DNA from 2 places in the Ureibacillus sp. FSL E2-3493 genome. Region 1 is predicted to be linked to the other one. Evidence: predicted binding sites of a transcription regulator. Region 1 holds the regulator's gene; the other holds the start of a gene.

What was found. The regulator Rex, encoded in region 1, represses fermentation and respiration genes when NADH is low (regulators of the CRP and FNR family bind a similar motif). The targets are predictions, from matches to a motif close to TTGTGAAATATTTCACAA.
Region 2: a site for Rex is predicted at 10,595-10,612, ahead of MHH69_RS17090 (DUF1641 domain-containing protein). Genes of this name have one in related genera too.

The regions. Positions count from the first base shown of each region.
Region 1 is NZ_JBBOPK010000001.1:3,210,164-3,227,210, forward strand. Features, by position in the region: one part of gene MHH69_RS16460 (IS3 family transposase) at 1-168, opposite strand, end outside; gene MHH69_RS16465 (hypothetical protein) at 299-937, opposite strand; gene MHH69_RS16470 (ISL3 family transposase) at 1,095-2,306, opposite strand; gene groL (chaperonin GroEL) at 2,599-4,227, opposite strand; gene groES (co-chaperone GroES) at 4,343-4,627, opposite strand; gene MHH69_RS16485 (CPBP family intramembrane glutamic endopeptidase) at 4,883-5,620, shown strand; partial or broken gene MHH69_RS16490 (IS3 family transposase) at 5,681-7,014, opposite strand; gene tatC (twin-arginine translocase subunit TatC) at 7,143-7,970, opposite strand; gene MHH69_RS16500 (twin-arginine translocase TatA/TatE family subunit) at 7,990-8,217, opposite strand; gene MHH69_RS16505 (redox-sensing transcriptional repressor Rex) at 8,297-8,929, opposite strand; gene MHH69_RS16510 (ABC-F family ATP-binding cassette domain-containing protein) at 9,114-11,063, shown strand; gene tsaD (tRNA (adenosine(37)-N6)-threonylcarbamoyltransferase complex transferase subunit TsaD) at 11,536-12,549, opposite strand; gene rimI (ribosomal protein S18-alanine N-acetyltransferase) at 12,542-12,991, opposite strand; gene tsaB (tRNA (adenosine(37)-N6)-threonylcarbamoyltransferase complex dimerization subunit type 1 TsaB) at 12,995-13,696, opposite strand; gene tsaE (tRNA (adenosine(37)-N6)-threonylcarbamoyltransferase complex ATPase subunit type 1 TsaE) at 13,693-14,145, opposite strand; gene MHH69_RS16535 (hypothetical protein) at 14,306-14,662, opposite strand; gene MHH69_RS16540 (C40 family peptidase) at 15,310-16,323, shown strand; gene MHH69_RS16545 (IS1182 family transposase) at 16,811-17,047, opposite strand, start outside.
Region 2 is NZ_JBBOPK010000001.1:3,316,979-3,334,025, forward strand. Features, by position in the region: gene MHH69_RS17035 (hypothetical protein) at 157-606, shown strand; gene MHH69_RS17040 (LysR family transcriptional regulator) at 622-1,494, opposite strand; gene MHH69_RS17045 (YeiH family protein) at 1,601-2,587, shown strand; gene MHH69_RS17050 (glycine betaine ABC transporter substrate-binding protein) at 2,649-3,569, opposite strand; gene MHH69_RS17055 (glycine betaine ABC transporter substrate-binding protein) at 3,727-4,620, opposite strand; gene MHH69_RS17060 (ABC transporter permease) at 4,634-5,485, opposite strand; gene MHH69_RS17065 (quaternary amine ABC transporter ATP-binding protein) at 5,478-6,677, opposite strand; gene MHH69_RS17070 (TrkA C-terminal domain-containing protein) at 6,857-7,489, opposite strand; gene MHH69_RS17075 (MerR family transcriptional regulator) at 7,672-8,436, shown strand; gene MHH69_RS17080 (type III polyketide synthase) at 8,612-9,694, shown strand; gene MHH69_RS17085 (isoprenylcysteine carboxyl methyltransferase family protein) at 9,750-10,265, shown strand; gene MHH69_RS17090 (DUF1641 domain-containing protein) at 10,667-11,089, shown strand; gene MHH69_RS17095 (NAD(P)/FAD-dependent oxidoreductase) at 11,127-12,311, shown strand; gene MHH69_RS17100 (MFS transporter) at 12,367-13,596, opposite strand; gene MHH69_RS17105 (MFS transporter) at 14,025-15,233, shown strand; gene MHH69_RS17110 (DedA family protein) at 15,274-15,882, opposite strand; gene rsgA (ribosome small subunit-dependent GTPase A) at 16,086-17,047, opposite strand, start outside.

The DNA.
Region 1 (17,047 bases):
TTCTGCAGTAAATGAGCCAGTCTCTTGATGGTTTTTAATCCAGCGATCTAACGCAGAAGGCGTTATTTCATATTCTCGACAGATATCTGCACGAGACTTTCCATTTTCATAAAGCTTTACTAGTTGTAATTTGAATTCTGTTGTAAAAGTTCGACGTTGACGTGGCATAATAGCAGGCTCCCTTTAGGTTAGTATGTTAAGTCTACTAGCCCTTATAGTATCTGTCCAACTTAGTGTAACCGATTCAGTAAAATACTTCGTTTTAATTTTTAATTCCATACTATTTCCCCTAAAAATATTACTTTAGAAAATCTACCAACTTAATATCTTCAAGTATTCTCTTTAATTTACTCATTTTTCTATAAGGAGAATCTAAAATTTCTTCCAAAAGAGGCTTAATGATATAAAATATTCCTAATATCGCTAAACTTATTAAAACAAGTATTATTACTATTTCCACTCCTTCATTATTATAATTAAGTAACCATTTAATCATCAGAGTTATTATCGGTAATAATAATGCAGTACTTATTGTATAGAAAGCCTTTAAAACTTTTTCACTCATTTTTAGTTCTGGAAGTTCTTCATTTATTTGATTTATCAACAAATCAATTTGTTCAATATGGCTAATATTATGTCTTTTTAAAATATTCCTTATTGAAATAATATTGTGATCAAAAATATCCTTACCATCACCTACATTTCCCAATACAGACTTTTTCAATTCATTTCCAAAATAAGAACCTGTAATAGCTGCAAATATACATGACGCAAAAAGAATCCAACCATTTAATGATAAATAAAATTTAAAAAGACAATACAAAGTAATTATCAATAGTGAAATAGAAATTACCCATACGTGCCATTTAAGATATTTCACAAAGTATGTAGTACGAACATCTTGTTTAATATAATCCTCATATATTAGCCACAACAAATCTTACTCCTCCTCCTAAAACTCCTAATCAACTTACCCTAAATAGGTAATTTGTAATTAATACATCGGTATTTTACTGTGTTTTTTTACTCATTCAATTATGTTTTAATATGGTTCTAAGTCAAATGTTGGGGTGAGCATTTAGCTCACTCCTAATTTATGCGACCCGAACATCTATATTTTTATATTGATGGTGTAATAACACCTTTAATCTGAATCGATCAAATCGTTTAAACCCAAACGCATTTCTTTTAATAACCTTCGTTTGGTTATTAATGCCTTCGACATAACCATTATTCAAGTTATAGGCAAAGCTATTCATAATCTCCTTCTGCCAATTTTGAAAGGTTTCTATTGCCTTTTTAAATTCAACTAATCCGGAAGACTTTACTAAATCATAATAGCTATATAATCTTTCTTTTACTTCTTTTAAATTATTCGGTGCTAATTGTTTAGCTATTTCAAACCATAATCGATAAGCCTCTTTCAATTCATAAGCCTTTTTTAATTCAGGTGACTTTTCTAAAAAGTAATTTAAATACCATAATTGCTTTTCGGTTAAATCCTCATAGTGCTTATAAAAGACATGACGCATTCTTTTACATTTCTTACGTTGGTAATCGTCAAAGGCTTTCTGTTCCTTCCTTCTCACTTTTTCTAAAGCCCAGTATATATAACGACAAAAATGAAATCGGTCAGCTACGACAACAGGGCGTCCTAATGCTTGATCAACAGCTGCTTTGAAAGAATGACTCATATCCATAACGACAACGTTTACGTTATCTCCATGTTTTCTTAAATAAGCTACCAGCGTTTCTTTTTTACGATCTTTTAAAATATCTAATGGTCTCCTATTAATAGGGTCAGCAATGACCGTTTGATACTTTTCACCACCTGCATCCCCTTTATATTCATCTATTGCGATGACTTCTGGTAACTGTTTAGTCTCCGTTAACATAGAAGAACTAATTTTATCAAAATGGCGCATTACGGTTGTCGGTGAAGTGTCAAAACGATCAGCCACATCCTTAAAATTTTTACCATGGATGATTTCAATCGCCAACGCCTGTTTGTACTCTATGGACTGTCTTTGATACCACTCTACTAAGGAATTATCTTCGTAAAATCGTTTCCTACAATCTTTGACTTCACAAACATACCGACGTTTTCGATAGAATAGGAATGTTCTTCTACTAAAAATACTATTATGTTTGATCTTCTGAATTCGATAATCATGTACGCGTTCGGTTAATTGACCACAACACGGACAACGATGAGCTTTCCTCTCCAACTCCAAATGAAGTTCATAGTAACCGTCTTTTTCCAATGATTTCGTAATGATAAACTCTTCTAATCCTGGTAAAGTCATGTTAAAATTCAATTACACGCATCTCCCTTTTGTTTTGTTTATTGGTCTAAACAAAGTCTAACAAAATTAGGAGATTGCGTGTTTATTTTTTCTGAATTTTATCTGTACCCCAACAAATATTTTAGAGCCTTTAATATTCCCTATCTATTTATAAAGTCCTTATAAATTTTAAAAAATAAAAAACCACCTCTCAGATATTTCTGAGAAGTGGTAGTTGCTTTATTAATAGCGTTACTAAGTTTATAAAACTTTTAAAGTTATATTACTACTTAAAATGCCTCAAAAACCTCTTTTACATCATTCCGCCCATGCCGCCCATGTCAGGCATTGCTGGAGCAGATGCTGGTTCTGGAATATCTGCTACTACTGCTTCAGTTGTTAAGAATAGAGCAGCTACAGATGCAGCGTTTTGTAATGCAGAACGAGTAACTTTAGCAGGGTCTACTACACCAGCTTCGATCATGTTTACCCATTCGCCGTTAGCAGCGTTGAAGCCGATACCGATTTCTTCGCGTTTTAGGCGGTCAACGATGATTGAACCTTCAAGACCTGCGTTGTTAGCGATTTGACGTACTGGTTCTTCAAGAGCACGTAATACGATACGTACACCAGTTGCTACATCGCCTTCTACTTCATCAAGTACTTTTTCAACTGCGCCGTAAACGTTTAGAAGTGCAGTACCACCACCTGATACGATACCTTCTTCAACAGCAGCACGAGTTGAGTTTAATGCGTCTTCAATACGTAATTTACGTTCTTTTAATTCCGTTTCAGTTGCAGCACCAACTTTAATTACTGCTACACCACCTGCAAGTTTTGCAAGGCGTTCTTGTAATTTTTCTCTATCGAACTCAGAAGTTGTTTCTGCAATTTGAGCACGGATTTGGTTAACGCGAACTTCGATTTCTTCGCTATTACCCGCACCTTCAACAATTGTTGTGTTGTCTTTAGATACAACAACTTTTGCAGCACGTCCTAAAGAAGAAACGTCAGCTGTTTTTAATTCTAAGCCAAGTTCTGAAGTGATAACTTGACCACCAGTTAATACAGCAATATCTTCTAACATCGCTTTACGACGGTCACCGAAGCCAGGAGCTTTAACAGCTACTACATTAAATGTACCGCGTAATTTATTTAAGATTAATGTTGTAAGAGCTTCCCCTTCAACATCTTCAGCAACGATTAATAATGGACGGCTTTGTTGAACAACTTGTTCAAGTAAAGGTAAGATTTCTTGAATGTTTGAAATCTTTTTATCCGTAATTAAAATATAAGGGTTTTCTAATACTGCTTCCATTTTGTCAGTATCTGTTACCATATAGTGAGAAACGTATCCACGGTCGAATTGCATACCTTCTACTACATCTAATTCAGTAGTGAACCCTTTAGATTCTTCGATAGTGATAACACCGTCAGTACCAACGCGTTCCATAGCGTCTGCGATGAATTCACCAACTTCTTCATCGGCAGCAGAAATAGCAGCAACTTGCGCGATCGCTTCTTTATTTTCTACTGGGCGTGAAATGGATTGTAATTCTTCTAATGCAGCAGCAACAGCTTTATCCATACCTTTACGAATACCAACAGGGTTTGCGCCAGCTGTTACGTTTTTAAGACCTTCACGAATCATCGCTTGCGCTAAAACTGTTGCAGTTGTTGTACCGTCACCAGCGATTTCGTTCGTTTTAGAAGCAACTTCAGCAACTAATTTTGCACCCATGTTTTCATAAGCGTTTTCTAATTCGATTTCTTTAGCGATTGTTACACCATCATTTGTAATTAATGGAGAACCGAATTTTTTTTCAAGTACAACGTTACGACCTTTTGGCCCTAATGTTACTTTTACTGCATTTGCTAATTTATCAACACCTTGAAGCATTAACGTGCGAGCTTCTTCAGAGAATTTAATATCTTTTGCCATTTTGCTTACCTCCAAATTTTTATTCTATTCAAAATCAAAAGTAGCATGGAGCGCCGAAGAAACCTATGTAAAAGGCGCTCTTTATTTCTTAAGATTAACTTTAACTTTCAACTAATTAACCAATAACTGCTAATACATCACTTTCGCGAAGAATTAAATATTCTTTGCCTTCGTATTTCACTTCTGTGCCTGAGTATTTAGAGAAAATAATACGATCTCCCTCTCTTACATCAAGCTCGACACGTGAGCCGTTATCTAGTACACGACCAGTTCCCACAGCAACAACCTTACCTTCTTGTGGTTTTTCCTTTGCTGAATCTGGAAGTACAAGTCCTGATGCTGTTTTTTCTTCCACCTCAACTAGTTCGATAATGATACGATCACCTAATGGTCTTAACAAGTGAAACAACCTCCTACAAATTTTAGTTTGTATATCTTATTAGCACTCTCTTCTTACGAGTGCTAACACAATTATTATAATAATGAATTATTTTTAAGTTTGCAAGTATGAAGCGTTAAAAAATTTTGTTTTCTTTCCATATTCCTCTACAATAGGATATAGAGGTTGTACTTTCTTAAATGAGCAACCCGCCTGTTAGTTTAACTTTATATTATATGTTTTAAACAAGAGATTTAGAAAGAGGGATATAAACTATTGAGTACTTCTACAAAAATCCAAACCCAAAAAACAGCCTTTTTCGTTTTATTAACCTACATATTGTTTCAATTATCTGGGTTTCTATTATTAATTCCACCTATTAAGGGATTCTTCCTTCAATTTTTTGTGGAAAATGAACAACAATCTGGCGTTGCCTTAGCTGGTTGGTGGTCTACAGTAACTGCTGCAATTGCATTCTTAGTTTGTATATTCTTAATAAGTAAAAATAAGAACTTCTGGAACGTATTTAAAGGAGAAAAAGCATCGATTCCTGTTTCCATCGGATGGGGAATTATCGGGTTTTTCCTTGTTTATCTTGGTCAAACGATTGGTGCAACGATTGAATTGGCCCTTGGCATTGATTACGGCAGTGAAAATACCGAAACGATTATGCTTGTTACAGAAATTGCGCCAGTTATGATACTTGCGACGGTGTTATTTGGCCCAATATTAGAAGAATTAGTATTTCGTCGAGTAGTCTTTGGTTCATTAATTCAAACCCAAAATTTCTGGGTAGCTGGTATCGTTAGTTCGATTATTTTTGCGGCCATTCATTTAGATTTTACGCATATTATTTTATATACCATTAGCGGTTTCATTTTCGCCTTCCTTTACTATAAAACGAGACGTCTACTTACATCAATTATTGCCCATATGATGTTAAACGGCTTTGTTACGTTAGTTCAATTAAATGCGGATAAACTTCAACAATTCATGGATCAAATTCCAAAATAAAATTAAAAGCCTATTTTCAAAAGTAATGTGTACCCTTTGTAAAGGACATTTTAAAAAAAGCTAGGCAACTTGAAATAGATGATGTCTGTATTGTGCAGGCGTCATCTTTTTTAAATTCCATTGACCACGATAATTGTTGTAATAGATCATATAACTCTTTATTTCTCGTTTTACATCCTCTAATAATTCGCATGATTTAATATTTGTTTCATCTTTTAAATGACCGAAGAAAGATTCTTGTGGCGCATTATCCCAACAGTTTCCACGACGAGACATGGACTAACCTAATCCCATTTTCTTCACAAGCTTTTGGAATTGAGGGTTCGTATAGTGGAAGCCCTGATCGGAATGGATGAATGCACCTTCAGATAGTTTTACCCGATTCTTTTTCAATTTCTTTAAGGTATTAAGGGCAATATCTAGCGTTAATTTATTAGATACTTCATAAGCTAAAATCTCATTCGTTTCGGCGTCCTTAATCGTTGATAGATAGGCGCGTTTTCCTTTTCCGTAACTCAAATATGTAATGTCTGTTAGTAATACTTTTCCAGCGATTCCTTGCTTAAATTGGCGGTTTAAAAGGTTCGGTAATGTTCTGTGTTCTTTCGTCGCTTTCGCCATTCGTCGATAAGGATTCGCCTTTCGAATAGGACAAATGATTTGAAACTTCTTCATAATTCGTCGGATTCGCTTTAAGTTATATGTAATTTTAAATTGGTCTTCTAACGTCATTTTAATTTGGCGAGCACCTTTAGAACGACCACGGAAGTGAAATGCTTTTAATATAACTTCTTTTACCTTTTCATCCTCTTGATGACGTGCTTGTCTTCTGTTCGCTGCTTCTTCTGAAAAATAACGATAATATCCTGAACGTGAAACCCCAGCTAGTACGCACAGATGTTGTACCATTCGCTTTAATTTATATTTTTTAATGACTGTGTAAATCAGCTGAAATTTTTGTTCAGCCGTGAGTTTTACTTCTTCTTTCTCAACATCCTTTCTGCTAAATCGATCTTTTTTAGCAGTTCATTTTCTGCTTTTAGAAGAGCGTTCTGGGCTTCCAATCTAGCGTATTTCTCTTCTAAACTTAATTCACGTTCCAGTGGACGTCCCGAATGATATTTACGAGAATCTTCGAGCCCAGATGCACCGTTCGTTTGATAAGCTATTTTCCATCTTTTTAACGATGAGTGTACACGCTCCATTCCAACCGCCTCCATATCAAACCCTGCATCTTCAAAGATTCTCTTTGGACCTTTTCCAGCTTCATATTCTTTAATGGCTAGTGCTTTAAATTCATCTGTATATGTAATTCCTTTTTCACTCACTGACTTTACATAAGGATTTTTCTTAAGTAATTTTTGTTCATAAGTAGTAAATAATTTCTTCGACATAAGTTCTGCTCCATCTAATTGTTTTTTTCATTATAAATAAAAAAATACCCCATAAGAGAGACTTTTTTTTAAGTGTCTATCTTATAGGGTACATTTTAAAGTTCTTGTCTTTCGAAAATAGGCTTTTATTATTGATGATTTGACATTTCTTCAATTTGACGTCGTTGTTCTGCTAACAATTGTTCTACTTGCATTTTTTGAGCAGCCTCTTTTTCTTCCTGTATCCGTTTTTCCTCAGCTACTTGATATTTCTTATAGCCAATTCGGGCAATGACAATACTCACTTCATATAAAACGAAAAGCGGAATAGAAATCATTATATAAGAAATTATATCTGGCGGGGCTACTAATACCGCAATGACAAATAAAACAAAATACGAATACTTACGGAATTTAACCATAAGTTGTGGATTTAATATCCCTAATCTTGCTAAAAATAACATGACAACTGGTAGTTCGAATATTAAACCAAAAGGTACAACCAGTTTAAATAAAAAGGAGAAATATTCGTTAATACCTATCGTTTGTTGAATTTCAAGGTCATTCGATAAAGTCATCATAAAGTGCAAAACATTTGGGAATAAAATAAAATACCCAAAAGCTAGTCCTCCGATGAACAGTAAAAATGCATAGGGAATATATTTTAATGTCGCTTTTCGTTCCATCTCATGCAACCCTGGTGTAATAAAAGCCCAAAGTTGATAAAGAATAACTGGCGATGTAATGATAATTGCTACAATAAACGTTACTTCTAAATAAACTGTAAGGGGATCCCCTACTTTAAAAGCATTTAAAGTTAATTCCTGTGCTTCTTCACTAATCTGTATAAAACGAATGATGGGCTTTGCAAAATAAAAGCTGACAATTAAAGCTAGAACAAAGAAAACTGCGCAAATAAAAAGTCGCTTCCTCAATTCCTCTATATGTTCAATAACAGTGAGTTCTTTTGGATTCATATTAAAAGACATCCTTAACTTACTTGTTTTCTTTATCTACATTTTGTTGCTCGATGACATTAACGTTCTTTTTATTCATATCTTCGTCATCTTCTACTAACCCTTTTGCTCCCTTTTTGAACTCGCGAAGGGTTGTCCCTACCGCTCTACCTAATTCAGGTAATTTTTTCGGTCCAAAAATTAATAGGGCTACAATACAAATAATAACAACGGCAAATGGTGAAATTGCATTTAAATGCACAACCACTGTAGCCACCTCCTCTAATATATGTACATTTTAACGCATCTTGTCGCAATTTGCTAATACATAATGTAAACACTTTGTGTCAGTCACTATTGCGGATTAAGTAAATTAATGCCTCTAGTTCGACTGACAAATCGATATTCATTAACTTCATACTATCCGGTACATTTAAACGGACAGGTGTAAAGTTTAAAATCCCTTTTGCATCAATAGCAGCTAATCGATCAGCCATCATTTGTGCTGAGCGGGAAGATACCGTTAAAATAGCTAATTCTGCGTTATATTCATGGTACATTTCTTCTAAACGATCTGGATGGTAAAGGGGAATCCCATTTACTTCTGTTCCCTCATAAGGTGCTTTTGTATCAAACGCAACGACAATTCTTGTATTGTGGTTTTTTTGAAAATTGTATTTTAAAAAGGCATTTCCTAGGTTCCCCACACCTATTAAGGCAACGTTCGCCCCTTCATCTTGATCAAGGGTCTGTCTAAAGAACTCTAGTAAATAGAGAACATCATATCCGTATCCTTTTTTCCCAAGCGCTCCAAAATAAGAAAAATCACGACGAATCGTAGCTGAATCAATTTTCATTGCTTCACTTAATTCCTGTGATGAGATTCTTCTTTTCCCTTCATTGGCAAAGTTTTGTAAAAAACGATAATAAAGAGGAAGTCTTTTTGTCGTTGCTTGTGGAATTTTCATTTCTTGCTTCACCCATTATCCCCCAATCTTTTCTCGGGGAACTTTTCATTTCCTCGAGTGTCAAAATTTCATCCCTTATAATGATTACGAAATCGAAATCGATTTCATATTACTAAACATGTACAAATAAGTAAAGCATCCACATTGCGAAGGAATTCTTCATCAATTACACTTAAGATAGAACTGAGGTGTAAAAATGATCGTCTTACAAGTAAATCAATTATATAAATCTTTTGTGACAGATGAAATATTAAGCGGCGTTAAATTAGAAATTCAACATAGAGATCGGGTAGCTTTAGTCGGGCGTAACGGAGCAGGAAAATCGACATTACTCAAAATCATCGCTGGGCAAATGTCCTATGATTCCGGTGAGATTATTATTCCAAAGGATGTGAAAATCGGTTATTTGGAGCAACATACTGGGCTCGAATCGAAACTATCCATTTGGGATGAAATGATGACGATTTTCGACTCTTTTCGTAACCAAGAAAAACATTTACGTTCCCTTGAACAAAGAATGGCTGACCCAGCTGTTTATGGCAATGAGGAAGTGTATGCCCGCGTTATGGCAGAGTACGACCAACTTCAGCATGATTTCAAAGAAGCGGGTGGTTATCAATATGAAGCGGATACCCGTTCTGTTTTACATGGCATGCAATTTTATCCCGAAGATTATGATAAACCTATCTCCTCCCTATCAGGTGGACAGAGAACCCGCTTAGCGTTAGCAAAGCTTCTTTTAAGTAAACCTGATTTATTAATTTTGGACGAGCCGACAAACCATCTTGATATTGAAACTTTAAGCTGGTTAGAAAATTACTTAAAGGGGTATGAAGGAGCGATTTTAATCGTATCCCATGACCGTTACTTTTTAGACCAAGTTGTCTCCATTGTTTATGAAGTATCAAGAACCCATGTAACAAAATATGTTGGAAACTATAGTGCTTATCTAGCTGAAAAAGCAAAAAACTATGAACGTGATATGAAATTGTACGAGCGACAACAGGATGAAAAGGCAAAATTAGAAGCATTTATTCAAAAAAATATCGCCCGCGCTTCTACAACGAAAATGGCCCAAAGCCGAAGAAAAGTGCTGGAACGTACCGAATGGATGGATGCTCCGGATGGTGATGAACGTTCTGCTAATTTCGGTTTTACAATTGAACGCCAAAGCGGAAATGATGTACTTTCCATTGATGATTTAATGATTGGCTATGATGGAAAAACGATTTCGAAAAATATTCATATGCGAATTTTCCGGGAAGATCGCATCGCCCTTGTCGGTCCAAATGGAGTTGGAAAATCCACTTTACTAAAAACAATCGTAAAGGATTTACCGATTCTTTCCGGAGATATTCGATATGGTGCAAACGTTCAAATTGGTTACTATGACCAGGAACAAGCAAAATTAAAGAGCAATAAGACTGTTCTTCAGGAGCTTTGGGATGAATGGCCACTTATGAATGAAAAAGATATCCGTACGATATTAGGAAGATTTTTATTTAGTGGTGATGATGTAACAAAAACGGTAAATTCCCTTTCCGGAGGTGAAAAAGCCCGACTTGCTCTAGCTAAGCTCATGATGCAAAAGGCTAATTTACTCGTTCTAGACGAACCGACAAACCATTTAGATTTAGATAGTAAAGAAGTGTTGGAAAACGCCTTAATCGATTATCCAGGAACATTACTTTTCGTTTCCCATGATCGTTATTTTATTAACCGAATCGCATCGAAGGTCGTTGAATTATCTGGAACCGGTTCCTTTGAATATTTAGGTGATTACGATTATTATCTGGAGAAAAAGCAGGAACTACAAGAATTAGCTGAAATGAAAGCTCAAGTTGCAGCTGCCAAAGGGGTTGAATCCCCTTCCCAATCCAAATCCTCTACTTCCCAAATTGATAAAGAAGCAAAAAAACGGGAGCGTCAAATTCGACGGACAGTGGAAGACATTGAAAAGAAGATGGCTACTTTAGATGAACAAATTAACACTATTGAAGAAAAACTATGTGACCCGGAAATTTTTAAAGATCACGAACAAGTTTTGAAATATCAATCGGAGTTAGATTCAGTAAAACAACAACACGATGAATTGGAAGTACAGTGGCTTGAGCTTAATGAAGAGCTAGAAAACATTATTTCATAAACTATACCATGTGCTTATGCACATGGTATTTTTATTATTCATAAATAATTTACATATATCTTGGTCAATAGACAAATTTCGATAAAAAATTTCCACAAATTTATTCACATGAAAGGATTAGTAATATCAACATATCAACACACTTTTCCACATTATCCACAGTTTTATAAAAAAATATCCACATTCTTTTGTGAAAAAATCCATACTATATATAGGTTTACCACAAGTTATACACAAGTTATCCCCAGTTTGTGCATAAGTACGAATGTTCGCCTTGACAATTTCATCATAATATTGTTCGCCTGTGGATAAGATTTCAGAAAAATTATACAAAAAATGAAAAAATCAATAAGTGAAAGGAAATTACACAAAAAATAGCGGTTTACGACACCGTAACTCTATTCCGTATATTTTTCGGCAATATTAAAAAGTCACAAATGTTGATAACTCCACAACATTTGTGACTTCATTATTATATCCAACTCTTTAATTCTTTACCGGGAATACCATTCATGGATAAATCTCCACGAACTCCCGCATCATACATATAGGTTGCAGCAGCTCCAATCATTGCTGCATTGTCCGTACAAAATTTTAATGGTGGTACTGTAAACGGAATCTGTTCTTTTTCAAAGGCTTGTTCTAAACTTGTTCTTAAGCCTTTATTGGCTGATACACCACCAGCAGCAATGACTTGTTTAACGTTAAATTCCTTTGCCGCACGAACCGTTTTTGCAGTTAGAACTTCTACAACACTATCTTGGAAACCTTTTGCGACTTGTTCAGGGATAATTTCTTCTCCACGCTGATCCATATTATGCTTATAGTTAATAACGGCCGATTTTAAACCACTAAAGCTAAAGTCATATGTATCGTCTAGCCAAGCTCGTGGGAACTCTACTCCTTCATTTGCTTCATGGGCAAGTCGGTCAATATGGGGACCTCCTGGATAAGGCATATTTAATACCCGCGCTACTTTATCGTAGGCTTCACCAGCTGCATCATCTCGAGTTTCCCCTATCACTTCAAAACTTCCATGCTCTTTCATAAATACTAATTCTGTATGTCCCCCAGATACGACAAGGGCTAGTAAAGGGAACTGCATCGGTTGCACTAATGCATTCGCATAAATATGACCTGCAATATGATGCACTGGAATAATCGGTAGATTATGAGCGAAAGCAAATGCCTTTGCCGCATTAATTCCGATTAATAAAGCCCCTACCAATCCTGGTCCTTCTGTTACTGCTATAGCCGTTAAATCCGATGGTCGCATGTTCGCTTTTTCCAATGTTTCTTCAATTACAATTGTTATTTGTTCTACATGATGACGAGAAGCGATTTCTGGAACAACACCGCCAAAACGTTTCTGACTTTCTATTTGAGAACTAACTACGTTTGAAATAATTTCATGACCATTTCGAATAATGGCAGCAGCCGTTTCATCGCAACTCGTCTCTATTGCTAAAATAATTCGATCACTCATTTAAATTCACCCACATTACAAGAGCATCCTCTTGATTATCTGTATAATAACCTTTTCGTATTCCACCATCTTGGAACCCAAGCTTTCGATAAAGGTTTTGTGCCACGTTATTTGAAACCCGTACTTCTAAGCTCATAACATCTACACCGTGTTCCTTCGCAATTCGCATTGCCTCTCTCATTAATCCTTCTCCAATTCCTTGTCCTCTCGCAGCATCAATAACTGCAACATTTGTAATTTGAGCAGAATCAATAACAAGCCACATACCGCAAAAGCCGACAATATTGCCATGTTCGTTTTCCGCGACAATATAATAAGCAAATTGATTTTCTCTCATTTCATAATGAAATGAATCTAGCGTCCACGGAGTAGGAAAGGAAGCAAGCTCAATCCCATGTACCGCTTCTACATCCTCTGGGGTCATTCTCCGATAAAGTATCATTTATTATTGCCCCTTTTTTTGATCCTGAATCCAATTCGCTTCAGCTTGCGCCAATCGATGATACTGAGGAACAAAATGATGAACTTCCTCTATACTTGGTAATGGCTTTGTTTCAGCTATCGCTATTAACTTGGAGGCACGGGGTAATGCGATGGTCGATGGTGCAAATATTGCATGCTCACCTAATTTTTCTATCATTTTATCTTTAAAAATCTCTACGTCTGCTCCAATGAATAATACAAGTTTGTTTAATGAATGTAATTGGCTTAATAAATCATCAATTGATACGTGACGTTCTTCCATTACCGTTTCCAATTCCCATCCCTGATAAACACCTGCATAGACATTTTGTCTTCTCGCATCAAATAATGAACAAATGATACCATTAAACAATTCACCGTTTGCTGCTAACGTTTTTAAACTTGATACCCCTACTAATGGCTTTTTTAACGTCCAAGCAAGGGTTTTGGCAATTGTTACGCCGATACGAATGCCTGTATAGGAACCCGGTCCTTCTGAAACTGCAATTGCATCGATATCAGCGGGTTTTAGTTTCGCTTTACTGAATAGTTCCTGTATCGCTGGCATAGCCGTCACCGAATGGGTTAACTTTACATTTTCGACGATTTCAACTAATACTTGTCCATCTTTTACTATTGCTATAGAAAGCGGTGAATTTGATGTTTCTATTCCTAACCAAATCATTTAAATAACTCCTTACATAACCGTTCGTAACGCTTTCCGATTGGTTTTAGTACAAATTTTCGTTTATTGTCATCGATGCGATAAATTTCAATAGCAAGTCTTTCATCAGGTAAATACTCTTCTATTAAATGGGCCCACTCTACTACTGTTACCGCATCACCATAGAAAATTTCATCCCATCCAAGATCTTCGTTACTATCCGCAAGACGATAAACATCTAGATGGTTAAAGGGAAGCCTTCCTTCATACTGCTTCATTATTGTAAAAGTCGGGCTATTTACCGTCCTTGAAATTCCTAATCCTTTTGCAAGGGCTTGCGTAAAAGTTGTTTTACCAGCACCTAAATCCCCTTCAAGGGTTATCGTATCTTGTGGTTCCAATAATTCTGCTAGTTGATGAGCTAATTTTTGAGTTTCCTCTAAGGAGATAACTTCTTTTTCTACAATCATTTTTAACGTATCCTCTCACAATCACATTACCATAAGTTTACCTAAACAGCGTTAAATGTTCAAAGTGTATACCTTCTAATTACAAAATAAAGCACATCTTTCTATCCAATCTATTTATTATTGAGAAAACGGTTCTATTTAAGATGTGCTTTATTTCTTTTTATCGAGATGAATAACCACGTTTTTGAATAATTTTTTTCTGCTCTAACTTTCCATCCTGAAAGTGAATTTCATAAGATTGAGTTAGTAATAGTTCATCATCCCAAATATACACGTCTTCGGATATTTTTTCACCTCTACCCTTTGCTACTCTTACAACATCCGAATAAGACATTCCATCTTCTAATTGTGTAAACTCATCTTCATTCATATACCTTTGCCAACTATAAGAATTTTCATCTTCTATATCATGATATTGATTTACTTCAAAATACCATTTAGCAAATAATACAGCAATCGCCGTAATTAGGATAAATAAAAGGGCTAATAAATTTCTTCTATAACGTTTTTTATTCATAAAATCACCTCGAAAATGACATCACTACTACTATATTTATGTGACCCTGCCAACATGTGACTTTACTTTAAAGTTGAATAATTTGTTATAGACAAAAAATTTTATGAACAGTCTTTTAAACCTAATATTGAAATGTTTATTGAAAGAAAAATGCTTATTAAACGAACAGTAAAATCTTCACTTCTTGCCAAAATCAACTTTGAATGGGAACCATTTGATAAGAAGAACAGTCTATAGTCTTGAGGAAGTCTGTATGTTTAAGGTAAATAGGGTACGTAATTCCACCAAAGAGACAAATACTCTCAATACGTCCTTAGAAGCGGGGCTTTCTTCAGTCAAATAGAAAATCGAGGCCATATAACTTTTAAGAGCTAATTGAAACGTATATAAGGAAATGTAACTCACCTTATACATAATCGGAATAGAAAGTTTGCCATTCACTATGAAACAAAAAAACTAGTTACTAAATAGAATTAAATATCCAAAATCAACTTATGTAACATGTTTCATAACTTTTTTTAATGATTTGGAAGATTACGATCATGGTAGTTCAATTATTCAGCTTTAATCGTTTAGATCCTTAAGTGGAACAAGTACTCCATCTATCTTAGGCAAAACTCTTCCTCAAAAAATAGGAGGAATTTTTTATGAAAAAATCATTAGTTTTATCTACCGTACTAATTGGATCACTTATTGGAGGGAATTCTGTTTTTGCAGCTACAACCCATACTGTAAAGAGTGGAGATACTTTATCTGAAATCGCTCTAGAAAATTCTATTACCGTAAACGAACTTAAATCATTAAACAATTTAAGTTCTAGTCTAATTTTCCCTGGTCAAATTCTTAAATTATCTGATGAAACTTCAAACTCAAAATCAAACACAACAACTAGTTCAACAACTTACATTGTACAAAAGGGAGATTCTCTTTCTAAAATTGCTGCAGCTTATGAGGTGACTGTTAACGATTTACTAAAATGGAACCCGTCTATTAAAAATGCATCATTCATTTCCATTGGACAGAAACTTGTAGTTAATGAAAGTAAAGGAGTAGCTTCTACTATTAATTCTAGTACTACAACAAGCACTAATTCTACTTATATAGTGAAGCAAGGGGATTCCCTTTCTAAAATTGCTGCAAATCAAGGAATTAGTCTTAGTAAACTATTAAGTTATAATCCACAAATCAGTAATCCATCTTATATTTATGTTGGTCAAAAAATTAATTTAGCAAGTTCATCTTCATCTACTTCCAATACGGTTAAAGAGGATATCACAGCTTCTGTCAGTGGTAATGAAATCGTGACTTATGCTAAAAAATTCCTTGGGGCTTCCTATTTATATGGAGCTAGTGTGAATCGAACGGATGCTTTTGACTGTTCTTCATTCACTTATCGAGTTTTCAAAGATGCAGGAAACATTACTTTACCAAGAACATCTAGTGCTCAAGCAACAGTTGGAAAAAGTGTAGCTATTTCTTCTGTACAACCTGGGGATTTAGTTTTCTTTGATACAGATTTTAATGGTGCAATTAACCACGTTGGAATTTATGTTGGTAACGGCCAAATGATTAGTGCTGCGACATCAAGCGGTGTATCCTATGGAAATATAACTTCCGGCTACTGGAAAGAACGTATCGTTAAAGCTACTAGAGTTCTTTAATATATCTATAAAGAAGTCGATTTTAAATCGGCTTCTTTTTTAATACGACTCTCCTGCTTTTGTATGTTGGGAGCTTTTTTGGGTATTAAAAAAGACCACTGAATCTCAGTGGTCTCTATTTGCCTAGCAACGTCCTACTCTCACAGGGGCACCCCTCAACTACCATCGACGCTTTCTGTGAAGCGCGATGACACGTCGGAAAACTGCGTCATCTGCGTCAGTCCGATGCTCATGTACCAAGTACACTGCGCTTCGGGCCTCCTTGATTCCTTGTTTTCCTCGGTCCTCCCGCTTCTCGAGTTTTTCCTTCTGCATTTTTGATCATTCTTAAACGCGCCGATTAAAGCCTTCGGCTTTTGTTTGTTGGGGGCTTTTTGGATATAAAAAAAGAGGCTGGGACATAACTAGCTTCAAATAGTGAGAAAGGTGAATTTGAGGAAACTCAAATTCACCTTTCTCTATTTTTGTATGTAAATTCTTTTTTTCTTTAGTTAATGGCCGTGAATTTTCTTAAATTCACAGCCATTAATGCGAGGCCCATTTCGTTTTCTACCTTCGATTTTCCTCGTACAGAAAATCGAGTGAAACGCAAATTAGCCTTCAAGAATCCAAAAACTGGTTCCACATCGATTTTGCGTCTTCGATAAATGGCACTTGTTTTCTCTTCTGAAAGCTTTGCTCTTACATATTCTTTTTGCTGTTCCCATTTTTCATTTACCATTAA
Region 2 (17,047 bases), 110 kb from region 1:
TTTATATCATAATGACTACTCCATAAAATGCGGATTCGATTGATACTATGAGAAGCAACAACAGTCTTTTGTAAGAAGGTCATTCATAAAAAAGAACTTACTGTAAATAATAACGGTAATGTCTTAACATTCCTAATAAAGACGGAGGTTTTAACTGTGGACATTATAGAGGGAAATGCTATTCCTGCATATCTTGAATCTAATCAGCTCATCATTGAACTAGAAAGTGTCGATATATACAATAATATTATCTTTCCTGTTCAAGCGAAAGAATATGATATCAACCCACAAGTAGAGGTACCCTATGATTTAACGGAAGAAAAAAATACTCAAAAAAGTGTAGATGAGGGACATTCTCCTTGGCGCTTAGATCCTATAGCTACGACACAAGTTTTTGTTAGTTTAAAAATATCCCCTGAAGGTATAGAGGGAGATTATCCGATTCCAAAAGAAAGTCTTAAGCTTTTACACAGCACAATGGATTCAGCCATTGTTGAAGTCAACGATACACAAACATTAATTAAATACGTTTATTTAAAAAGACTAGTTCGACAAGATCCTACTGGTATATGGACTGTAGTTGGTTATGATCACATTAATAAATAAGTTCAGGTGATGAATTTAAACTAATTCATCACCTTTTTTTGATGTTTCTCGTATAAATTTTAAAAACATTTCGGTCGTTTTTGATTGAAAAGGTGTTTTTAAATAAATCATATAAAAATCCCGTTCGTAAAAAAATTTTTCTTCATCCACGATAAATAACTTTTTATTTGCCACTTCTTGCTGTACAGTCCATTTCGATAATAACGTTACTCCTACCCCTTCTTCTACTGCGCCTTTTATTAATTGGGTGCTACCAAATTCCAACACTTTGTTCGGTTCCAAATGATGTTTCTCAAAAAAACGTTCTGTTGCAGAACGGGTACCTGAACCATTTTCCCGTGCTATCCAAGTTGTTTCATGGCCAATCTCTGTATTCGGTTCATTTGAGACAACAACCATTCTATCCGTTGTAAGTTTTTCACATACAATACGAGATGGTTCAATGATCCCCTCTATAATTCCAATATCAATTTTTTTATTTATCATTTCCTGGGCGATTTCCGATGTATTTTTTATTTGGACACTCGGTTTTACTAACGGATACCGTTTTATAAATTCCGCTAATTTAGAAGGAAGAATATATTCTCCGTAGGAATAACTAGCTCCTATCATGAGTGGACCTTTAACTACATTCATTAATTCGTTTAAAGATTGAGTCATATTATCGGATAGTTTCTTCATTTCCAAACAATACTGAAAGGCTACTAGCCCTGCTGCGGTTAAATGTAACGACTTAGACGACCGATCAAACAAAATAACCCCTAAATCCTTTTCTAAACTCTTAATAAATTGACTGACAGCCGGTTGGGTCATATATAAAGATTCTGCAGCCTTTGAAAAACTGCCAAGCTCAACAATTTTTAAAAATACCGTTATTTTTTGATTCATAAATTCCCCTATCATAAGCAATCACTTATATATTTCATCAATATAATTAATTTTTGTTTATACTCCATCCATATTACCATTGTAGTTGAAAGTGAGGCATTATTGTATGACCAAATATACAACGACTGGATTTTATTTAGGCATTTTATTGATGGTTTTTATTACTTTTTTAGCTTATAGCATAAGTTTAATCCCCATTTTTTCTTTTATAGGGCCAGTGGCAATTGCCCTTTTACTAGCTATTATTTATCGTAATGTATTTCAATATCCCGAAACCCTTCGAAGCGGTATTCAATTCTCTTCCAAAATGATTTTACGTTTAGCGATTATTTTATATGGAGTACGACTAAATATTCAAATGATTGTCGATGAAGGATTTCCTCTACTTTTCCGCGCAACGATTGTCATTATTTTTGCTCTCTTTATGACTTTTACTATCGGTAAAGCCTTTGGAGTCGATCATAAACTTTTACTTTTACTAGGATCTGGCACTGGGATATGTGGAGCTGCTGCAATCGGCGCAGTATCTTCCATCCTTGATTCGGATGAAGAGGATACAGCACTAGCTATTGGAATGATTGCTTGTGTAGGAACGATATTTGCTTTGTTTGCACCTGTTATAGCAACGTTAACCAATATGCCCCCTGATATATATGGCCAGTGGGTCGGATTTAGTCTCCATGAAATTGCCCATGCACTACTTGCTGGTTCATCCTACGGAGATGAATCGTTAACACCAGCAATTTTAAGTAAGTTAAGTCGTGTGTTACTTCTTTTTCCTATAACGTTGATTATTGTCTTCATTGTTTCAATGAAAAGGAAAAACGCTAAAAAGAAAGCATCCTTCCCATACTTTCTATTCGGTTTCATTCTTGTTTCTATTATCAGTACCATCGGGTTACAAAAAGGTTGGATGACAATATCCTTTCAAGAAAACATTGCCGCTATTGCTTCCTTTCTTTTAACGGTGGCAATGGCCGCCTTAGGGATGTCCGTTGATTTAAGAAAAATAAAGAAAAATGCATTAAAACCATTTCTCACCCTGCTCTTTACTTCCATTTTATTAACTTTATTCACATGGTGGATTGTATAAAAAAATGTACTTTCCGAAATCGGAAAGTACATTTTTTATCTCATTATTGTTAGTTGATTAATTATTCTTTAGGCTGTAAATCTTCGATTGAATCAATATGCATATATTTAGGTACAACCATACCAATCTTTGCACCTGTTAAGTTTTCACCTAGATCCACGATATCTTCCTTATATTGTTCATAAAAAGAAGCATGAGTTGCCGGTAACCAAGGAGCAACCGATACATCGCCTTCCCCCGTCGCAATCGCTTGGAACATAATAACCGGGTCGACAGGTGTTAATGTTACCTTATACCCTTGCTGTTCCAATACTGTTTTTAACACGTTACCCGAGGCACGTTCAGTATCCCATGGTGTTGATACTAATTCAATCTCTTTACCGTCTACTTTCTCTGTTCCTTCCGTCCATTCAGCAACCTGATCTTGATTTTTTTCAACCCAATTTTTTGCTGCTTCTTCAAATGAAATATCTTGAGCAGCAAACATGACTTCTTCCATATCTTTTGGTTCCCAATAAAATCGATCGACTATTTTATAAGCATCTGGCATCTCCTTTTTGAAACCTTTTCTTACAATTGTATTGATATTTTCAATTCCGCCAAATGTACCTTTTGGATCTTCTAAATATTTCAAATCATAATTAGCAAACATCCAATGGGGAGTCCAACCTGTTACAATAATTGGTTCTTCATTTTTTATGGCTTTATCCAATGAGGATAACATACCTGCAGTGGAGCTTTCTAAAAGTTCCCACCCATCCAAGTTTTCATATTCCTCTAAAGTGTTTCGAGCAAGCTCTGTCGTTCCGGCTCCAGGTTCTATTCCTGTAATTTTATAGTTTAACTGTTCGCCTAGATTCGAACTACTTCCTTGTACCTCTCCATTATTTTTTGTGTCTGTCGCTGAATCACTGCCACAGCCAGTCAATAGCAGAGTAACAAATATACCAAGGGTTATATTCAATAAGTTTAATTTCTTCAATTTTTCTAACTCCTTATAATTTAAGGAGTTATCTAATGTTTAGATAACTCCTTTTATTTTTTTGCAATGACAGTCATTTTCTTATCATACGCAATGAATATAGATTTTTTATCGGAAACTAATCATGTATCTTTGTATAAGTTACTCTATTACTCTATTACTCTACGCCTTTTGTCCATTCAGCTACTGTGTCTGCGTTTTCTTCAACCCAGTTTGCAGCAGCTTCTTTTGGATCAACCCCTGAATTAATTTCAAGCATTACGGATTCAATATCTTCTGTTGTCCAATGGAAAGCATCCAATACTTGATAAGCTTCAGGCATATCTTCTTCTAACCCTTGACGGGCAAATGTGTTAATTGTTTCTTCGCCACCAAATACACCTTTAGGGTCTTCTAAATATTTCAAATCATATGATGAAAATTTCCAGTGTGGAGACCAGCCTGTAACAATTACGTCTTCTTCATTCTCTATTGCTTGACCTAAAGCTACAGTCATTGCACCAGAAGAAGATGGCAGTAGCTCCCAATCTGCTAAGTTTTCATACTCTTCTAACGCTTGTTCCGTTGCGGCCATAACCCCTGCACCTGGTTCAATACCAGTAATCGTTTTGTTTGCTTCATCTGTTAAATCTTCGATCGAATCAACATCCATATAAGAAGGAACGACTAAGCCAATTTTAGCACCGGATAAATTTTCGCCTAATTCTACTAAACTATCTTTATATTGTTCATATTGTGCGCCATGGGTATTCGGTAACCATCCTGCTACCATCGCATCGGCTTCCCCGTTTGCAACAGCTTCCCACATAATCGCATTATCAAGTGGAGTTAGTGATACATCATAACCTAAGTCTTCTAACACTTTTCCTACTACATGGGTTGAAGCAATTTCTGTATCCCACTCAACATAGGCCAAATTAATTTCTTTTGATTCGTTTTTTGTAGCCGCATTCTCTGAATCCTTTGCTCCTTCATCGGAACCGCTACAAGCAGCGAGCAATGCACCCATACCTAATGCTAAACCCATTATTTTCAATTTTTTTAAGTTCATCCAATCTCCCTCTCTATGATTTCTTTTTATTTAAGCTTTGCGTTAAACGGTCAATAATAATGGCGAATACAACAAGACTAAGTCCTGCAACAAAGCCATTTCCAACTTGAGCACGTTGCAAAGCAGATAAAACTTCCCGTCCTAATCCAGGGGCACCAATCATTGATGCAATAACAACCATCGATAATGATAGAAGTACGGTTTGGTTAACACCTGCCATAATTGTAGATTTTGCTAGTGGCAGTTCTACTTTTATTAACTTTTGCCATCCTGTACTACCATAAGAATCTGCAGCTTCTACTAATTCCTTTGGTACTTGTCTAATACCTAGGTTGGTAAAACGAACTGTAGGCGGTAGTGCAAAAATTACTGAAGCAAAAACCCCTGGTACAACACCAATACCGAAGAAAGCTACAGCAGGGATTAAATAAACAAAACCAGGCATTGTTTGCATAAAATCTAGTACCGGTTTAATAATGGCTTCTGCAATTGAACTTTTAGACATTAATATCCCAAATGGAATACCAATGATGATGGCAATAATACTTGCAAATATGACAAGAGTTATCGTATTCATTAGCTCATCCCATAAGCCTTGGTTGTATATATAGAGCAAACCGACTATTGAGAATACTGCTAAACCAAATTTCCTTTTTGTTGCAAAGAACGCTATTAGCGCAATAATTAAAATAAATATAACTGGTGGAATTGCAACAAGCATATTAGTAATGAATTCCATTGCTGTTTTACCACCATTTTGAACAAAGTCAAAGAGAGGTGAAAAACTTCCAGTTAACCAGTCCATTATATTTTCAACAGTTTCTGCTACAGGTAATGTAGGAATACTATCTAGCAATTTACTCATCCTTTGTCACCCCCTCATTTTCAGAAGCAAGTGATTGAATGACAACGCCTCTAATTAACACACCGACTAATTTATTTTCATTGACAACTGCAATAGGAGTCGGTGATTCCGAAATAAGACCTAACACATCTTGAATAAGCATATCCTTCGGTACTGTAGGCATATCTGTTTTCAAGAAACTAACAACACTTTTTTCACCACGTTTTGCAGCTTCCAACGCATCGTCTGCAGTAATATAACCTTTAAACTCTCTCTTTTTGTCAATAGCTAGTAAAACACTAACCTCTTCTTCTCGCATACGTTGAAGCGCTACTTTCGGTCCATCTAGTTCAATATTGACTGTAATTGGACGTATCATCGCATTTTCAACTGTTAACACTTTTGAACGGTCAACATCTTCCAAGAATGTTTTGACATAATCATTAGCCGGATTCGTTAATATTTCCTCTCCCGTACCAATTTGAATAATTTTACCATCCTTCATGAGGGCAATGCGGTCGCCAATTCGCAATGCTTCGTTTAAATCATGGGTAATGAAAATAATCGTTTTCTTCACTTTTTGTTGTAAATCTAATAATTCATCTTGCATTTCTTTACGTATAAGTGGATCGAGAGCAGAAAAAGCTTCATCCATTAATAAAATATCAGGGTCATTCGCTAATGCTCTTGCTAAACCGACCCGTTGCTGCATACCACCTGAAAGTTGACTCGGATATTGATCCTTATATGGTAATAATCCAGCGTTATCTAAAGCCTTTTCTGCTTTCAATCTTCTCTCTTCTTTAGAAATGCCTCGCACTTCTAATCCATACTCTGTATTGGCGAGAACTGTACGTTGAGGGAATAAACCGAAGTTTTGAAACACCATGCTCATTTTTTCACGTCGAATTTTTCTGAGCTGTTGTTTATTCATTTTGGAGATATCTTCACCATCTATGTAAATACTGCCGCTTGTAGTCTCAATGAGGTTATTTAGCAATCTTACTAACGTAGATTTTCCACTACCAGAAAGGCCCATAATGACAAATATTTCACCTTCATTGACAGTGAAATTTGCATCATATACTCCAATCGTTGCTCCTGTTTTTTCTAAAATTTCCGTCTTACTTTTTTTCTCTTCGACAAGCTTTAAGGCACTACTTACATGCTTACCGAAAATTTTTGTGACGTGCTCCACTCTAATCTTCTCCATACCAATCTCCTTTCCTATTTTTGTATGTTACAAATAGATTACAACAAAAGTGACAACTTAATGTTAACAAAAGGTTGTTACTTGTGTCAAATTAACAATCTCGTAAACTATTAAGAAGAAAATAGCAAAATTCATTAAAAAAGCTACAAATGCTAAGTCATTAGCATCTGCAGCTTACATTAATTGGGATATAAAAATTTTTGAACGCGTTCTAGACATTCATCATTTCCGATGAAATATATGATATCGTGATGTTGAAAAGTAGCGTATGGGCCTGGTGAAATAATTAAATCATTCTCTCTCCGTATACCTACAATAGTAGCCGTTGTATTTTGCCAAAAGTTAATCATCCCAATGGATTGGGAAATATAGGGGCAACTTTCTTCAATTTCGACTTGAAAAGGAACAAAGGGATTTACAGATTTAAAACGTTCTGTACGGTTTACAAGTAATTCGGTCGTTTCTTGCAACACATTTAGTTCTTCCTTTTGTCTTTTAATACTTTCAAGCATTTCCAATTGAACTTGATAAATTGATTGTACTTCTAAAAATTGGTGAGCGAATTGGGCTGCCTTCTCATATGATTTAATGACAACCCCACTTCCCTTTGTAGCTTCCACAATTTCTAAATCTTGCAGAATAGCAATGGCTCGCCTAGCTGTTTCAGCAGATACTCCGTATTGACTTGCCAATGAAGATCTAGCATATATTTTTTCACCAACTAAATATTTTTTCTCTACAATTTTAGATGCAATATCTGCAGCAATCTTTTGATATTTAGGTTGCTTTACTTGTAGTTTTTTATTTTCCATTTTGATTTACCTTCCGAAGCTTTATTCATTTATTAATCCACAGTATGGTCTTTGAATCTTATAGTAATCGACAATTAGGTCAAGTAGCTAGTATTTTATTTCACTTATTGAAAAAGAGATTATTTTTTGTTGACATTCTCGTTACGTCAACCTTTATGATGATGTTAACAGGGGGGATAAAAGTGGAGTACACCATTAGTAAATTAGCAAAATTAGCGAATGTTAGTGCTCGAACATTGCGTTATTACGATGAAATAAATTTGCTTAAACCAGCAAGAGTAAATAGTTCAGGCTACCGAATTTACGGACAAAAAGAAGTAGATCGTCTACAACAAATTCTTTTCTTTCGAGAATTAGATGTCGATTTAGAAACGATTACTACTATAATGAATAATCCAAACTTCAATCAAACAGAAGCATTACAGCGCCATTACAAGGAACTTGTACAAAAACGTGCTCGCCTGGATAAATTAATCGAGACCGTTAAGAAAACGATTGCTCACGAGAAAGGAGAAATTATTATGCAAAATGATGAAAAGTTTGAAGCGTTCAAAGATCAATTAATTGCAGAAAATGAACAACAATATGGTGATGAGATACGTCAAAAATATGGTAACGATGTCGTGGAAAATTCCAATGCCAAGTTTAAAAATATGTCAAAGGAAGATTATGATGCGATGACTCGATTAGGAGAAGAAATTCTTGAACTTCTTCCGAAAGCTTTCGCAACAAATGAGCCAACCTCGCCATTAGCAAATGAGCTCGCAAAAAAACATAAAGAGTGGTTAACCTTTACATGGCCTTCTTACTCTAAAGAAGCCCATATCGGATTAGCGGAAATGTATGTTGCGGACGAACGTTTCAAAGCTTATTACGATAAAGTCGTTGATGGTGGAACCGAATTTTTACGAGACGCTATTGTCCATTTCATCAAACAACAAAAATAAATCAATCGTTTGAAGTAATAAAAAACCACGAGCACACGGGTGTCAATCCATTGTTGGCACCCATTTTTTTGCACAAATATAGAATGAAACGAAATTTTTATAAAGTTGAATATCCCATTCATTTTGCATATTTGATTTTCCTATGGAAAGACTATTATTAAAAAGGAGATTCAGTATGCCAAAAATTGCTTCTGTTAGTACATATAATCCACCCTATACATTAGAACAAGTCAATATAGAACAACTTACTAAAGAACTTTTTCGAGATAAAATACCGCAACTCGATCGGTTATTGAAAGTATTCGAAAATGGAGAGATAAAACAACGCCATTTCTCTGTTCCATTAGAGTGGCACCGAACAAAACACACCTTTGAAGAGCGAAATGATTTATATATTCAGTTAGCGACTGAATATAGTATAAAGGCCATTGAATCTTGTCTTCAAAACACCCAATTTTTAACACACCCCCTTACGCCACCCGATATTGATGCCATTATTTTTGTATCCAGTACGGGTATTTCCACACCTAGTATTGATGCAAGAATAATGAATAAGCTAAACTTTTCAGATCGCATAAAACGATTACCGATATGGGGATTAGGCTGTGCCGGTGGAGCATCCGGTTTAAGTCGTGCTTATGACTATTGTTTAGCCCATCCAAAGGAAAAAGTACTCGTCGTTTGTGTTGAGCTTTGTAGTTTAACCTTTCAACAAAATGATTATTCAAAAAGTAATTTAGTTGGGGCATCCCTTTTCGCTGATGGTGTCGCTTGCCTTTTAGTATGTGGTGATGAAGCGTTCGTAAAAACGAATAAAATGGTGCCCTATATTTTAAATACGGCTTCAAAATGGATGCCTAATTCTGAGGATGTGATGGGATGGGATTTAAAAAATGATGGGTTACACGTTATCTTCTCGAGAGATATTCCTTCTATTATAAGTAAATGGTTGGGACCATTTATTGATGACTTTTTACAGGAACAACAGTTGTCAAAGGAACAACTAGAATATCTTGTCGCTCATCCTGGTGGAAAAAAAGTATTAAAGGCTTATGAACAAACGTTAAACATGACAGAACAACATACTGCTATTTCTCGGGAAGTTCTTCAGAAAAATGGAAATATGTCTTCTCCTACTGTCCATTATGTATTGGAACAATTTATGCTAAAAGAAACAAAATCAGATGCTTTTGGCTTATTAGTTGCCCTTGGACCTGGCTTTAGCGGAGAAGCAGTATTACTTCAATGGAGGGATTAACTTGTTCTTTTTACTATTTGTTTCGATTGTCATTCTACAAAGAATTATTGAAGTGATGGTTGCTAAAAGAAATGAGAAAAAAATGTTATCGGCCGGTGCCTACGAAGTGGGAGGTTCCCATTATCCATTTATGATTGCCCTCCACGTTAGTTTTTTTATTAGTTTAATTGGTGAAGTCATCCTATTTGAACGTACCATATCACCGTGGTTTTTATTACTTTTTATCGTCTTTTTACTAGTCCAAGCTTTAAGAATTTGGTGTTTAATTTCCCTTGGACCTTTTTGGAATACGAAAATCATTATTCTTCCATCAGCCAAAGTAGTTAAAAAAGGACCTTATTTATTTGTTCGACATCCAAATTATCTCGTCGTATGTACGGAAATTTTACTTCTTCCCTTAATGTTTCAAGCTTATTTTACAGCTGTTTGTTTTACGATTTTGAATTTTATTATGCTATCGATACGTATTCCTACCGAAGAAAAGGCATTAATAGAAGCAACCAACTATAGTAAAACTTTTAATAGGAAAGTATCGTCTTCGGTTCCAAATGATTCATCTAATGAATGTTAAATTTTTTATGGACTATATCATGTAATAATCATAAATAATATATATTTATTAGAAATTCCATGGGAAAAGTCGTATAATGCAAACTATACAGCACACATAGTGACTTATTCACACCCATTTTACCAATTTAATATTTATAAATAAATTTTCATTTTGAATATACTTCTTAGTAATTACTTTTCTTAGAAAAAAATTCATAATTGTTCCATTCCAACTACATTTTTTAGAAAGAACTATGATTTAAAACATATTTATACTATCATGATATACGATGATACAAATTTCACATCGTGGAAATAATAGTTGGATTTCTATTAATGTGTGACTATATGTGAAATGATTTTCAAACTTTTTCTAACTAACAAAATGCATAAAATGCAAAATGTAAAGGAGAATTGGATATGTCAGAAGAATTGACTCAAGCTCAACAAGCAGTAAGCCAAGGAAAACAAGATTTACTTGATCAATTATTAAAACCTGAAGTTCAAGAATCGTTAACGACTTTAGTTGAACAATTACCAAAGTTAACTGAGGTTGTTACTCTATTAACAAAAGCTTATGACTTTGCTCAATTAGTTGCAACTGATGAAGTCTTAAAGAGCGATACTGTAAATGCTATTAAAGAAATGTCAGAGCCTGTTATCGGTTCGGTTAAAACTCTTGCTGCAACGGCAATCGAAGCGAAAGATCGTGCAGATGCAACGAACGAAAACATCGGTATATTTGGGTTATTAAAATTAATGAAAGATCCAGAAGCTCAAAAACTTTTCCGTTTCGCCAATGCCTTTTTAGAAATCCAAGCAGAACGTAAATCTCAAGAATAGTTCACTTTTAAACAATAGTATGGACGGAGGATTAATCATGTCAAAAGAAATCGTCATCTTAGGTGCAGGTTATGGTGGATTACTAACTGCTCTAACATTACGTAAATATTTAAATAAAGATGAAGCAAAAGTTACTGTAGTAAATAAATATCCAACTCATCAATTGATTACAGAATTACACCGTCTTGCAGGTGGTACAATTTCAGAACCTGCAATTTCATTCCCATTAACTAAACTATTTAAAGATAAAGATGTTAACGTAGTTATCCAAGAAGTGAAATCATTCTCAGTTGCCAATAAAGAAGTTTATTTAGCAGATGGTTCTGTCTTATCATACGACAACCTAGTTGTTGCCCTTGGTAGCCAAACTGGTTTCTTCGGAATTCCTGGATTAGAAGAAAACAGCATGGTATTAAAATCTGTTGATGATGCTAATCGCATCAACAAACATATCGAAAGTAAAATTGCTGCTTATGCTAAATCCAAAAATCCTGCAGATGCAACTATCGTGATCGGCGGTGGCGGTTTAACTGGTGTTGAATTAGTTGGTGAAATCGTTGATAACTTCCCTAAAGTTGCTAGAAAATACGGTATCGACTTTAAAGATCTAAACATTAAGCTAGTTGAAGCAGGTCCGAAAATCTTACCAGTACTTCCGGATGACTTAATCCAACGCGCTACTGAAAGCTTATCAGCTCGTGGTGTTGAATTCTTAACTGGCCTTCCTGTTACTGGTGTTGAAGGTAACAAAATTTCATTAAAAGACGGTACGGTTATCGAAGCAAACACATTCATTTGGACAGGTGGAGTTGCTGCTCTTCCTCTAGTTCAAGAATCAGGTTTAGCATGTGACCGTGGTAAAGCGATCATTAACGAATACTTACAATCTACTTCTCATCCAGAAGTATTTGTTGTAGGTGATGCTTCTGTTGCTTTACCAGCAGATGGTGGTCGTCCACTATTCGCACCTACAGCACAAATTGCATGGCAAATGGGTGAAACTGCTGGTTACAATTTATATGCAACAATCGAAGGTCAAAAACTAGAAGTATTTAATCCTGTTAACTCCGGTACTCTTGCTAGCCTTGGACGCAAAGATGGTGTAGCAACAGTTGGTGGTAACAATATTCCATTAAAAGGTCTTCCTGCTTCATTAATGAAAGAAGCAAGTCACGTTCGTTACTTAGCACATATTAAAGCATTATACGGTTTAGCATATTAATTAAACAAAAAAGAAGATTTCGTATTAAACGAAATCTTCTTTTTTGTATATTCATTTAATTTTTTCCTGCTTCTAATAAAACTTTGCTTCCTAATAAGAAGAAACTTAATATGAAAATTAATATTCCTGTACCAATTAAAAGCCATTCAATCGCAATTATATCCGCAATCGGTCCAAATACTAACATTCCCAAAGGCATCATAGAAGTTGAGATCATCGTTAATACACCAAAAACTCTGCCTAAGAAATCCGGTTCAACCTTTTCTTGAAGTAAGACAGTTGCCGGCGTATTAAACAACGGCATTATCAATCCAATGATTCCCATAAATATTAAGTAAATCCAAAATACTGGAACAATTCCTAATAGCAATGTACAAAGACCAAAAACAAAGGCGGATAAAGCCATCGTATGGGTTTTGTTTTTAAATCCTCCCCAAGAAGCTATTACAATCCCACCCACTATCATTCCAATAGAGAAGGCAACCTCAATAGCAGATAAATGCCATTCATTCGCTCCAAAGGTTCGCGTTACCTGTAATGGTGTTAAAAATGAGGCAGGTGCAGCTAACACAAAGAAAAAGGCAAAAAACATAAAAAATTTCTTTAAAAATGCATGCTGATTAATGTAGTTTAAACCTTCTTTAAAGTCATTAAAATACCCAACTTTTTGTGTTTCCATTGCCTTTGCATGAAGGGGAATTTTCAAAAAGAATAGTAACGTTAGTACTGCTATAGCAGCTGTAATCACATCGATAAAGAATATCATCTCTAATGTAGTCACTGACAATAGTCCAGCACTAATCATCGGTGATAACAACATAACAAAAGCTTGTATACTACCATTTGCTCCGTTTACTTTTGTCAGTTTTTCTTCCGGTACGATTTGAGGCAAAATGGCGCCAACAGCAGGTGTTTGTATTCCTGTGCCTATCGCTCGTATTGCATACATAACAAACAATAACCACATCGAATTATAACCATTTAAAAACAAGATGGCTAAAATTAACGTTGAAATGGCAATCATTGAATCCGCAATCATAATTAAATATTTACGATTAAATCGATCTGCCCACACTCCTGCAAAAGGTGCAAGGAAAAAAGTAGGAACAAATCCGCATATAATCGAAATCGTCATCATAATTCCCGACTGAGTTGTTAATGTGATATACCACATGATGGCATATTGTACAAGGGAAGAACCGAATAACGATATCGTTTGACTCCCTAAAAAGAGCGTAATGTTTTTCTTCCACTTTTCATTGGTAACCTGTTCTTTTTGATTCATTTAGATATTACATCCTTTTCTAATTGATTTTGTTTTTTCAAATCGCTTAGAAACGTTAATTACTATACGAGTCAGAAACCAAAATACAGGTGGAAATTTCAAATTTAGTAAATGGCTATTGATTAACAAAATGTCAGTCGCTCATACTTATTCTAAGGATTCCGTTTATATGAAAAATTGAATAAGTTACTCGATTTAAGTTAGACCAATTCCATTTACCCCACAAATTCATTGAGGTTTGAACGTATTGCATTAACGGTTCGAATTTTGGAAACGTAGTCTAACTGATTGCATTTTGAAAACCCTCCATTCCTTTAAGTAAGCCCATTATAGCATAATATTTTCCAAAACTATAAATATCTATATGAAAATAAGATGAGAGGGGTATAATTGTAAATACGAGTCAAATATGAAGGTGTGAATAAACAATGAGTGATACAAAAGCAGCTTTAAATAATCCAATCTATCCAGTTATGATTGCAATTGGAGTAGCCCATCTAATCAATGATACGATGCAATCCGTTGTTCCAGCTATGTTTCCATTACTTGAACGGGATTTAGGTTTATCCTTTACTGAGTTGGGCATTATTTCCTTTGTTTTAAATATGTTCTCCTCTGCTTTACAACCTGTAGTAGGATTCGTTAGTGATAAAAAACCAATGCCCTTTGCATTACCTATTGGGATGATGAGTGCCTTCGTCGGCTTATTACTCCTTGTATTGGCAGAAAGTTACTGGCTTATTTTAATTTCCGTCCTATTTTTAGGTTTTGGTTCAGCTGTATTTCATCCCGAAGGCTCACGGGTATCCTTTATGTCAGCTGGAAATAAACGGGGTCTGGCCCAGTCGATTTATCAAGTAGGCGGAAATTCCGGACAAGCCCTTGCCCCTTTAATTAGTGCTTTTATTTTAGATGTTTACGGTCAGCATGGAGCAGCCATTGTACTGCTTTTAGCAACCATTGGAATTGCCCTTCTTCTCCAAATATCTAGATGGTATATACGCCAATTAGAGGCAGAAAAATCACAACAAAAGAAAAAGAAAATATTAATTTCCTCATTACCGCCTTTAACTAAAAAACAAGTTGGGATTGCGTTAGGTTTATTACTTACCATTATTTTTGCTCGCTCTTTTTACACAACGAACATTACGAACTTTTATGTCTTTTACTTAATGGATCATTATGATTTAAATTTAAAAACCGGACAAGTGTTTATTTTTATTTTTATGGCTTTTGGTGTATTAGGTACTTTTTTTGGAGGGTCACTTTCTGACCGTATCGGTAGAAAAAACGTGATCATTCTTTCGGTAGTAGGACCCCTTCCTTTCTGTTTACTATTACCATATATGCCGATTTGGGTTGTTCTTATTTTCTTAATTATTATCGGTACGCTTATTATGATTAGTTTCTCCGTTACAGTTGTATATGCCCAAGAATTAGTTCCAAGTAAAATTGGGACGATGGCTGGACTTACAACGGGATTTGCCTTTGGAATGGGCGCAATTGGTGCTGTCGTTATCGGCTTTTTACTCGATAAGATTGGGATTGAAACGACAATTCAAATCGTTTCCGTCTTACCTATACTGCTAATTGTTGCATTCTTCTTACCGAAAGATAAAGTCGAAAAAACAGCATAAAAAATATGGAGGCATCCTTTCATAAGGTGCCTCCATACTTTTAACTTCGCATCTTTTTTTGATAAAATCGAACGACCACAACAATGAAAATAATCGCAAGGACCGCATACGCAATATTGGAATAGATGTCCATGTAGTGAACAATCGTTTCCCACGATTCTCCCACAGCAGCACCTATGTTAACTAAAACCAAATTCCAAATTAATGTACCTAACGTTGTAAGTAGTAGGAATGTAAAAAAGTTCATTTTAGCTAATCCAGCTGGTAATGAAATTAAACTACGAATTAAAGGAATAAAGCGGCAGAAAAATACAGTCCATACATCATACTTTTCAAACCAAGAATTCGCTTTATGAATATCTTTACTAGTGAGACGTAGAACTTTCCCCCATCTATCCACAAACCGTTCAATTCTTTTAATACCGACAAGGGCACCTATTCCATAAAGAATAATAGCCCCTACTACTGAACCAATCGTAGATGCGACAACAACTCCAAAGACGGATAAATCCGTTTGTGTCGTCATAAACCCACCAAAGGTTAAGATAACTTCTGACGGTATTGGAGGAAATAAATTTTCTAACATGATTAATAAGAAAACACCTATGTATCCAAATTCCTCCATCACCGTAGTAATCCAATTTTCCATTCATACTCTCCTTATATTCTTTCATATTTTTTCTTTCATTTATTATCTTATTTCCAATATAATGCTACTCTATTATACAACCCTATTCAAATTTTCTTTAAGACATTCGTGAAATAAAATGAAAAAAGCCAACGAAAACTACATTGGCTTTATTGTATATGACTTTATAGAAGGAAAATGGTTCCTAAGAAAAGGGATAAAAATTACTTATACTTTTTCTTAAGCCCTTTCGAGATTTGCTTCCATTTTCTCTTTTCAGCTAATTTTTCTTGTGTATTTGTCTTTCTTTCCATAAAGGCTAATTCCTTTTGGAGTTTAAAATAACTTTGCAATCTGGAAAATTCTAAATCACCGTTATCAATGGCCTGGACGACCGCACAACCCGGTTCTTTTTTATGGGTACAATCTCGATAACGACAACTAATTGATAGCTCTTCAATATCTTGAAAACTTGATGCTAAGCTCTCACCTTGATCCCATAACTGCAACTCTCTCATTCCTGGTGTATCAATCAAACACCCACAGCCAGGTAAAAATACTAGCTCCCTGTGAGTTGTTGTATGTCTTCCCTTTGCATCATCTTCCCGAATACCGGATACTTTCATAATATCCTCACCATATAAAGCATTCATTAAAGTAGATTTTCCTGCACCAGAGGAACCAAGCAAAGCACCTGTTACCCCTTCATTAAAAAATGCTCGGATTTGTTCTATTCCTTCACCCGTATAAGAGCTCGTAACAAATATATCAACACCTATTGCAATAGACTCTGTTTCCCTTAAATAATCGTCAACATCTTCACATAGATCCGCTTTCGTTAAAACGATGACAGGAGTGGCACCGGAATCCCAAGCCGCTATTAAATACCGCTCTAATCGCCGAATGTTGAAATCCGCATTCAAACTCATAACTAGAAATACAATATCAACGTTCGATGCTACAATTTGTTCTTCCACTTTTCTTCCGGCAATTTTCCGTGAAAACTGTGACTTCCGTTTAAAAATTTTATGGATGATCCCTCTTTCCTCACCATCCATTTTTTCCACTAACACCCAGTCTCCTACCGCAGGGAAATCTGCTTGTGAAAAGGACTCGTAAACAAAATGTCCTGCTACTGTTGATAACCACTCCCCTTGCTCTGACAATACCCGATAGGAATGTTTAT